2 regions of the Halobacillus sp. 12SKB genome follow, and region 1 is predicted to be linked to the other one. Evidence: riboswitches for the same ligand, from Rfam matches in the RefSeq annotation. Region 1 holds a riboswitch; the other holds the start of a gene.
What was found. Region 1 has a riboswitch for cobalamin ahead of ACQ4XT_RS03675 (ribonucleoside-diphosphate reductase subunit alpha). Riboswitches for the same ligand answer to the same signal wherever they lie in the genome.
Positions count from the first base shown of each region.

Region 2: it holds a riboswitch for cobalamin, as region 1 does, so the genes downstream of both, ACQ4XT_RS14845 (DUF4430 domain-containing protein) here and ACQ4XT_RS03675 (ribonucleoside-diphosphate reductase subunit alpha) in region 1, are expected to answer to the same signal.

Region 1 is NZ_JBRFWR010000001.1:741,661-745,082, reverse strand. Features, by position in the region: gene ACQ4XT_RS03675 (ribonucleoside-diphosphate reductase subunit alpha) at 1-2,006, opposite strand, end outside; cobalamin riboswitch at 2,175-2,348, opposite strand; gene ACQ4XT_RS03670 (class I SAM-dependent methyltransferase) at 2,578-3,198, shown strand; gene ACQ4XT_RS03665 (alpha/beta fold hydrolase) at 3,322-3,422, opposite strand, start outside.
Region 2 is NZ_JBRFWR010000001.1:2,978,552-2,981,973, reverse strand. Features, by position in the region: gene ACQ4XT_RS14850 (ECF transporter S component) at 314-829, opposite strand; gene ACQ4XT_RS14845 (DUF4430 domain-containing protein) at 833-1,234, opposite strand; cobalamin riboswitch at 1,443-1,622, opposite strand; gene ACQ4XT_RS14840 (ATP-binding protein) at 1,668-3,422, opposite strand, start outside.

The DNA.
Region 1 (3,422 bases):
TGGTCGACATCGTAGGCGGATGGGTAATACCCATAGGTTTCATGGGTTAATTCAGGTGCGGTGACAGGAATCTTGTAATCTTTTTTCTCTTCGGAATAAAACTTTTTAAAAATCGGATCAATACTGGCCGTGCTGCCTGCGATAAGAGATGTACTTGAATTCGGTGCTACAGCCATCAAGTATCCATTTCTCATTCCATTCTTGGACACCTTGTGCTGCAAGGCTTTCCAGTTCCACGTACCTTCTTGGTCAAACGTTCGTTTAATGAAAAATTCTCCCGTCTGCCAGTCTGACCCTTCGAATAGAGGATAGCTTCCTTTTTCAGCAGCAAGATCTGAACTTGCTTCAATGGCATGATAGGCAACAGCTTCATAAACTTCTTTCGTATAGTCGAGTGCTTCCTCTGATTCCCAGTCGATCTTCTTTTTGGCCAGTAGATGGGCCCACCCGAAGGTACCGAGCCCAACGCCACGGTAAGATTGGTTCGTGAGTTGTGCTTGTAAAACGGGAATGGTATTTCGGTCGATGACGTTATCCAGCATACGAACTTGAATTGAGATCAAGCGCTTCAGGACGCCATTCGTGACGGCACGACCGAGGTTGATGCTCGACAAGTTACAAACAACGAAATCCCCTGGTGTCTTCACGGAAATGATTTTTCCGTCTTCCACGTATTGTTCATCCTGGATGGTTGGTTTTTGGTTCTGGGTGATTTCTGTACAAAGGTTGCTGCAATAAACCATGCCCGCGTGATTGTTCGGATTCATGCGATTGACTTCATCCCTGTAAAACATATACGGCGTCCCTGTTTCAAGCTGACCGATCATGATGCGCTTCATAATTTCGATCGCAGGCACTTTCTCCTTGGAAAGGTCAGGATGTGCGACGCAGGCGGCATATTTCTCCCGGAAGGATCCTGCCCCCTTCTTTTCATCAAAGTAGTCTTCCAGTGAGTAGCCCATGACGGTGCGGACTTCATGAGGATCGAACAAATACCAGTCCTCACGTTTTTCCACTGCCTCCATAAAGAGGTCGGGTATGGATACTCCTGTGAAAAGATCGTGAGTTCGCTGGCGTTCATCTCCGTTATTCAACCGGCTGTCCAGGAAAGGGAAGATATCTTTATGCCATACATCTAAATATACAGCGACCGCTCCCTGACGCTGCCCCAGTTGGTCCACGCTGACAGCCGTGTTGTTGAGCTGCTTCATCCATGGGAGAATTCCTGACGAGACACCTTTGAATCCACGGATGTCACTTCCGCGGCTTCTGATTTTTCCTAAATAAACGCCGATTCCCCCTCCGTGCTTACTCAGGTTGGCGATATCGGTATTGGTATCATAAATGGACTGCAGGGAATCATCGATGGTGTCGATGAAACAGGAGCTCAGCTGTCCATACCTCTTTCCGGCATTGGCGAGTGTAGGGGTAGCGACAGTCATGTACAAATGACTCAGCGCCCAATACGCTTCTTTAACGAGAGGAAGGCGCTTGGATGCTTTTTCTTCCGCCATTAATACCATAGCGATGATCATGAAACGTTCTTGAGGAAGTTCATAAACTTCTTTAGCTTTGCTTTTGGCAAGATAGCGGTCGCTTAAAGTCTTCAAACCAATATAGGTGAAGAGATGATCGCGATCTGGTACGATGCAGGACTCCAGTTCTTCTATTTCCTTTTTTGTGTAGTATGTAAGGAGATTCCTGTTGTAAATATTCTTTTCGATCAACGTTTGGATCAGTCCGTAAAAATTCTCATAAGGATTAGATGTGGATCGATGGTAGGCGGACTTTTCATACATGTCCTCCAAATGGATGCGACTCGCTACATACGTCCAATCCGGGTTCGTTTCATCGATTTCCGCCAGACATTCTAATATGAATGCCTGTTTATCATTCTTAAGGTCGGGGGACTTATCAATGAGTCTTTGGACATTCAAATGGGGGAAGTCTGCTTCCCAAAGTTTAATTCTCTCTGGCCAGGACTTGCTTCTTGTTATGGTTTCCATTCTTTTTCACTCCTTGAAAATGAAGGTGTACGTTCGTTAAGTGTCATTGGTTAGGAAAAATAAAAAAATCCGCTCAATGAAAATTGAGCGGATGAAACCATGAAACGAAGAGAAGACATGAGAGCCTTCGTTCCATCGCTTCATCTTCTCAATCCCCGAAGAAGTTGAAACTGCGACGAACGAAGACAGGTCTCCTGGCTGACACTCGATCTTACTCTGGTCCTTCCCGTGCAAAGCACAGTGGAATGTCCATTTCGCGAGTGATGACAGTTGCGGGGGCAGCTCCGGATTTTAACCGGATTCCCTATTAAGCCTTGTGGCATCTTCTGTTCGTAGATACTATATATAGTATTTATTTTAATTCATATTAGCTTATATTGTGTTTCTATCATAACGCTGTAGGGAAGATCATGCAACTCTTTTTTATCGGGTTCGACAAGAATAGAGCTATCTTCCCTGCTATGATCCGCTATAATAGAGGGTAGGAAATTTATTTGAAAGGGATGAGGGTGTGGCACAAACGTTTAATTGGCATAAAGAAGCGGAGAAGCAATGGAATGATCGTGCTGAAATGTGGAATTCAAAAAGTAGAGAGATGTGGGATGATGGAAGCAGGTGCACAATCATTCCTTTTATGACAAAGCATATATCGAAAGGGAAGGTCGCTGATTTAGGGTGCGGAGATGGTTATGGATCGTATCTGCTTTACAAAGCGGGTTTTGACGTCACGGGGCTCGATCTGTCAGAGGACATGGTGATGCGCGCCAATGACCGAGTGAATGATGAACGCATCTCATTTGTGCAAGGGGATTTGACAGACCTGCCGTTTGAGGATGAATCTTTTGACGCGGCGATGGCGATCAATTCACTAGAATGGACAGAAGTCCCGTACAAGGGTTTGGAAGAGATGAAGCGGATCTTGAAACCGGGAGGCCGGTTATGTGTCGGTCTACTTGGACCTACAGCGATGCCGCGTATCAATAGCTATCGCAGGGTATATGGAGAAGAGGTCATTTGTAATACGATGATGCCATGGGAGCTTCAAAAAATGGCTGAAGAGACCGGATGGACCTATGTAGAAGGTCAAGGAGTGTACAAACGCGGAGTGGAAGGTCATCACACCGCGGAGCTGGATGAAGAATTAAAACAAGCCTTAACCTTCATGTGGATCTTCATTTTCGAAAAACAATAAACAACAAAAGCACCCTGTGAGTGGGTGCTTTTGTTTTGGAAATAAATGTATGACCTGGTACACCTGGAAAATCCATAAATGTAAATAAGTGTATGGCCAGGTCACTCCATTTGGTCACTCCATTTATTCGCCTTCCTCGGTCCAGAGGAATTCTTTGAGTAGTTGGTCGACTTCTTCTAGTTCGTGTAGTCCGGAATGTGTCGCCAGCGGGTTGTAGAGGCGCT
Region 2 (3,422 bases), 2.2 Mb from region 1:
AGTAGTCGTTTTATGTATGAAAAAAGTTACACTATCTATCTTAATATGCCAAAAAAGAAAAAGGAACCGCGTTTCCAAAAGAAAATCACCTGCCCATCACCTCTATTCCAACTTCAACTATATCTCCCTTTACTTGAAGGCTCAGTTTCGAAACGTTTGTGTGATTCTAGGGACTCCCGCGGAAAGCGAGTCATTCCCCTCCGCCCCGACCCTAGCACAAAAGCCTCGAAATCAAGTCTTAAAGAATCCTGCCCTTAACTTTAATAAACGATCCGGCTAAGAGAGCAAAAAAAGCTACCCTTGGTTTGGGTAGCTAAGTGACTTTCGATATGGCGTTTCTTTTTTCGTAGCGTTGGAAAAGTGTTCCGAGTATTGGAGATAGCGCCAATATGAACACAGTATTAGAAATCGCATGATTGATATCCATCGGGAGACCCGCTAAATAGTACGCCCAAAATGGCTGTCCTGCTGCCCGCATCGTCAAAGAAAGAATAACTCCGAAGAAAAGGCCGCTGACAAAGCCATAGATGGAAAGACCCCAATACGGCAATTTCGACCAATATTTCCCTAGAAGTCCAGCAATGATGCCTATGATTGACCAGGCGATAATCTGCCAGATGGTCCAAATCCCCATCCCCAGCAACACATTGGATACAAAGGTCGTGAGCAGAGCGATGAGAACCCCTGCACTAGGTCCGAGCCAGAAGCCCGCAATAATAATAATGGCTGTTACCGGCTGGATGTTCGGAAAGTGGGCTAAAGCCATCCTTCCTGCTATGGCTAAGGACGCGAGCATGGCTATCAATGTAAGCTTATACGTATTCATCATTCATCATTCCCAAGATTGATAATCAAAAACGATTTCGTCTCCATCCTCTACTTCGTATTCATTCGCTCCAACCATGGCTTCATCCCCGTTAATGGTGTACATCCAAGCCATTTTTTCTTCCTGGTTCCCAGCAATTCCTTCAATGCTGTTAATGAACCCTTCGGACTGTTCTACTTCATAGTTATCTTCCATGACTTCCATGAGGGTGGTTCCTTCTTCTACCGTAATTTCATCTTCAGCCATCATTTCTTCGCCATTGTTTTTAGATACCTGTACTTGTACCGTAACTTCCTGTACTTGTTCTTCTTGAGTCGCCGATGTTTCCTTTTCCTCTTGTGTACCACAGCCTGCTAGTACAGCAACAGCTAGAATCATGGCTGTTAAAACAGTGTTCCATTTTCTCATAACCATCTCTCCCTTTTCTTTTTATTTCACGGCCAGGAGGAGAGAAAAGCAGAGACAACCAAGTAACATGTATGGTAGACATCGTAAAATTCTTTTCTATCAAAAAAAGCTTACCCTTCTACAAGGGTAAGCTTAAGACAAACGAAAGGATAAGATCTACGTTTCACGTCATACCGATCGGTTGTCTCAAATGCTCAATCCCCGAAGCTTTGAAACATTGGATCAGGCAGGTCTACTGACTTGTGCGTCATCCTAATCAGGATCCTTCCCATACCGATGGCACAGTGGAATTTCCTTTTCGTCTACACTTACAGTTGCGAGGACAGCTCTGGTTTTGCACCAGATTCCCTATTAGGTCTTTTCAGACACCTGAATCCTCTTCATATGAAGTTTCCATAAACAAGATTACAACAATTTTCCGAATATAGCAACATTATTTTTCCTTATGTGAAAAGGGGACCTTAAAAGTGAACGTTGTCCCTTCTTTCAACTTGCTATGCACACTGATGGTGCCTTCGTGAGCTTCTACAATGTTTTTCGCAATGGCAAGCCCAAGACCTGTCCCTTTTTTATAATTTTTATTTTCACGTTTTCTCGATTTATCTGCTTTATAGAAACGTTCAAATACAAATGGAAGATCTTCCTCGGCGATTCCGTACCCGGAGTCTTTGACACTTGCAATCCATTCATTGTCCTCTTTTTCAAGAATCACCTGAACCTCACTACCCGGATCGGAATGTCGGATCGCATTATCAATCAAGTTTGTAAACACTTGCTCAATGCGGTCAGGATCAAAGTCGAGAAACCCGAACTCTCCTTCGACCTTCAACTGAAGGTCCACTTCCTTTTCATTGGCGATTCCACTGAATTTACGAATGATCTTGTTCATGAAAGGCTCCATTTCCACCGACTCTTCGTTCAACTGAATATGTCCCGCTTCCATCCGTGCAATATCCAGCAGCTCATTTACAAGACGGCCGATTCTTAACGATTCGTCATGGATGATTTGCGCGAGTTCATTTTTGTCTTCTTTTGATTCAGCAATGTCATCTACAATAGCTTCACTATATCCCTGAAGCATGGAAATGGGAGTTCGCAGTTCATGGGATACATTCGCGATGAAATCTTTACGAAGCTTGTTCAATCTTCTTTCTTCTGTCATATCCCGGAGCACCGCGACGGCCCCACGTACTTTTTCTTTGTCATACAAAGGTGTCATGATGATGACCCAGGACCTGCCTTGCAATGTCATTTCGATCATGGATTCATTCTCATCAGTGATGACATCGTTAAACAAATCCATCAGTGGTTCTGGAAGGGACGTTTGATCAGCCGAGGTTGATGCAGCGTTCTTTTCAAACTCATAGGCTTCTAAATATTGTTGGGCAGGAGGATTGGAAATGAGCACATTCCCTTCCCTGTTAAACGTAATGACACCATCTGCCATCGACCTCAAAATGCCTGAGAGTTGTTCTTTTTCCTGATTCAGAGCGTTAATATGAAACTTCAACTCCCGGCCCATCCGATTAAAAGCCATCGCCAATTCACCGATTTCGTCATGGGTACGTATAGGAATCTTCGTGTTAAACTCGCCTTTGGCAAGTTCGAGAGCTCCTTCTCTCATTTTAATTAAAGGAGCTGTGATTCGAGTGGAGAGGAAAAAGGCAAAAATAGTCGTTAATACAATGGCAATTCCAGCACCCAGGAATATAATTTTCGTCGTCTGTTCAGACGTTTCCTCAATCGTATCCAGTGATTGGTAGACAAAGACAGCCCCGTCCCGGTTATCAAGCGGGGTACCGACAACCATGACCCCTGTCTCTCCATTTCCCAGATCAGCAACTTTTTTGACATCAGCGCCTTCATTCAAAACAGTTGCTGTATCTGCATCACTTTCAAACCATGCATAATCAAGCACGGGCAGAGAATCTGAATCACTTTCTGAAACCAGCTGCTCATCTTCACTCAATACAATGACCGCACGACTCGCAGGATCTTTGACAAGGGCTGTCGTTGAAAGTAAGAGGTCTTCCTCTTGTTCATAGCGGTCCACAACATCTGAAATCCGGTCCGCCGTTTGCAGCAAATGTCTTTCCGCTTCCACTACGTGATAGTTTTGAAAGAATTCAAGGAGAAGAACAGTCAAAATAAAAAGGACAAAACAAACCAATAGTAAGATGGTGAACCA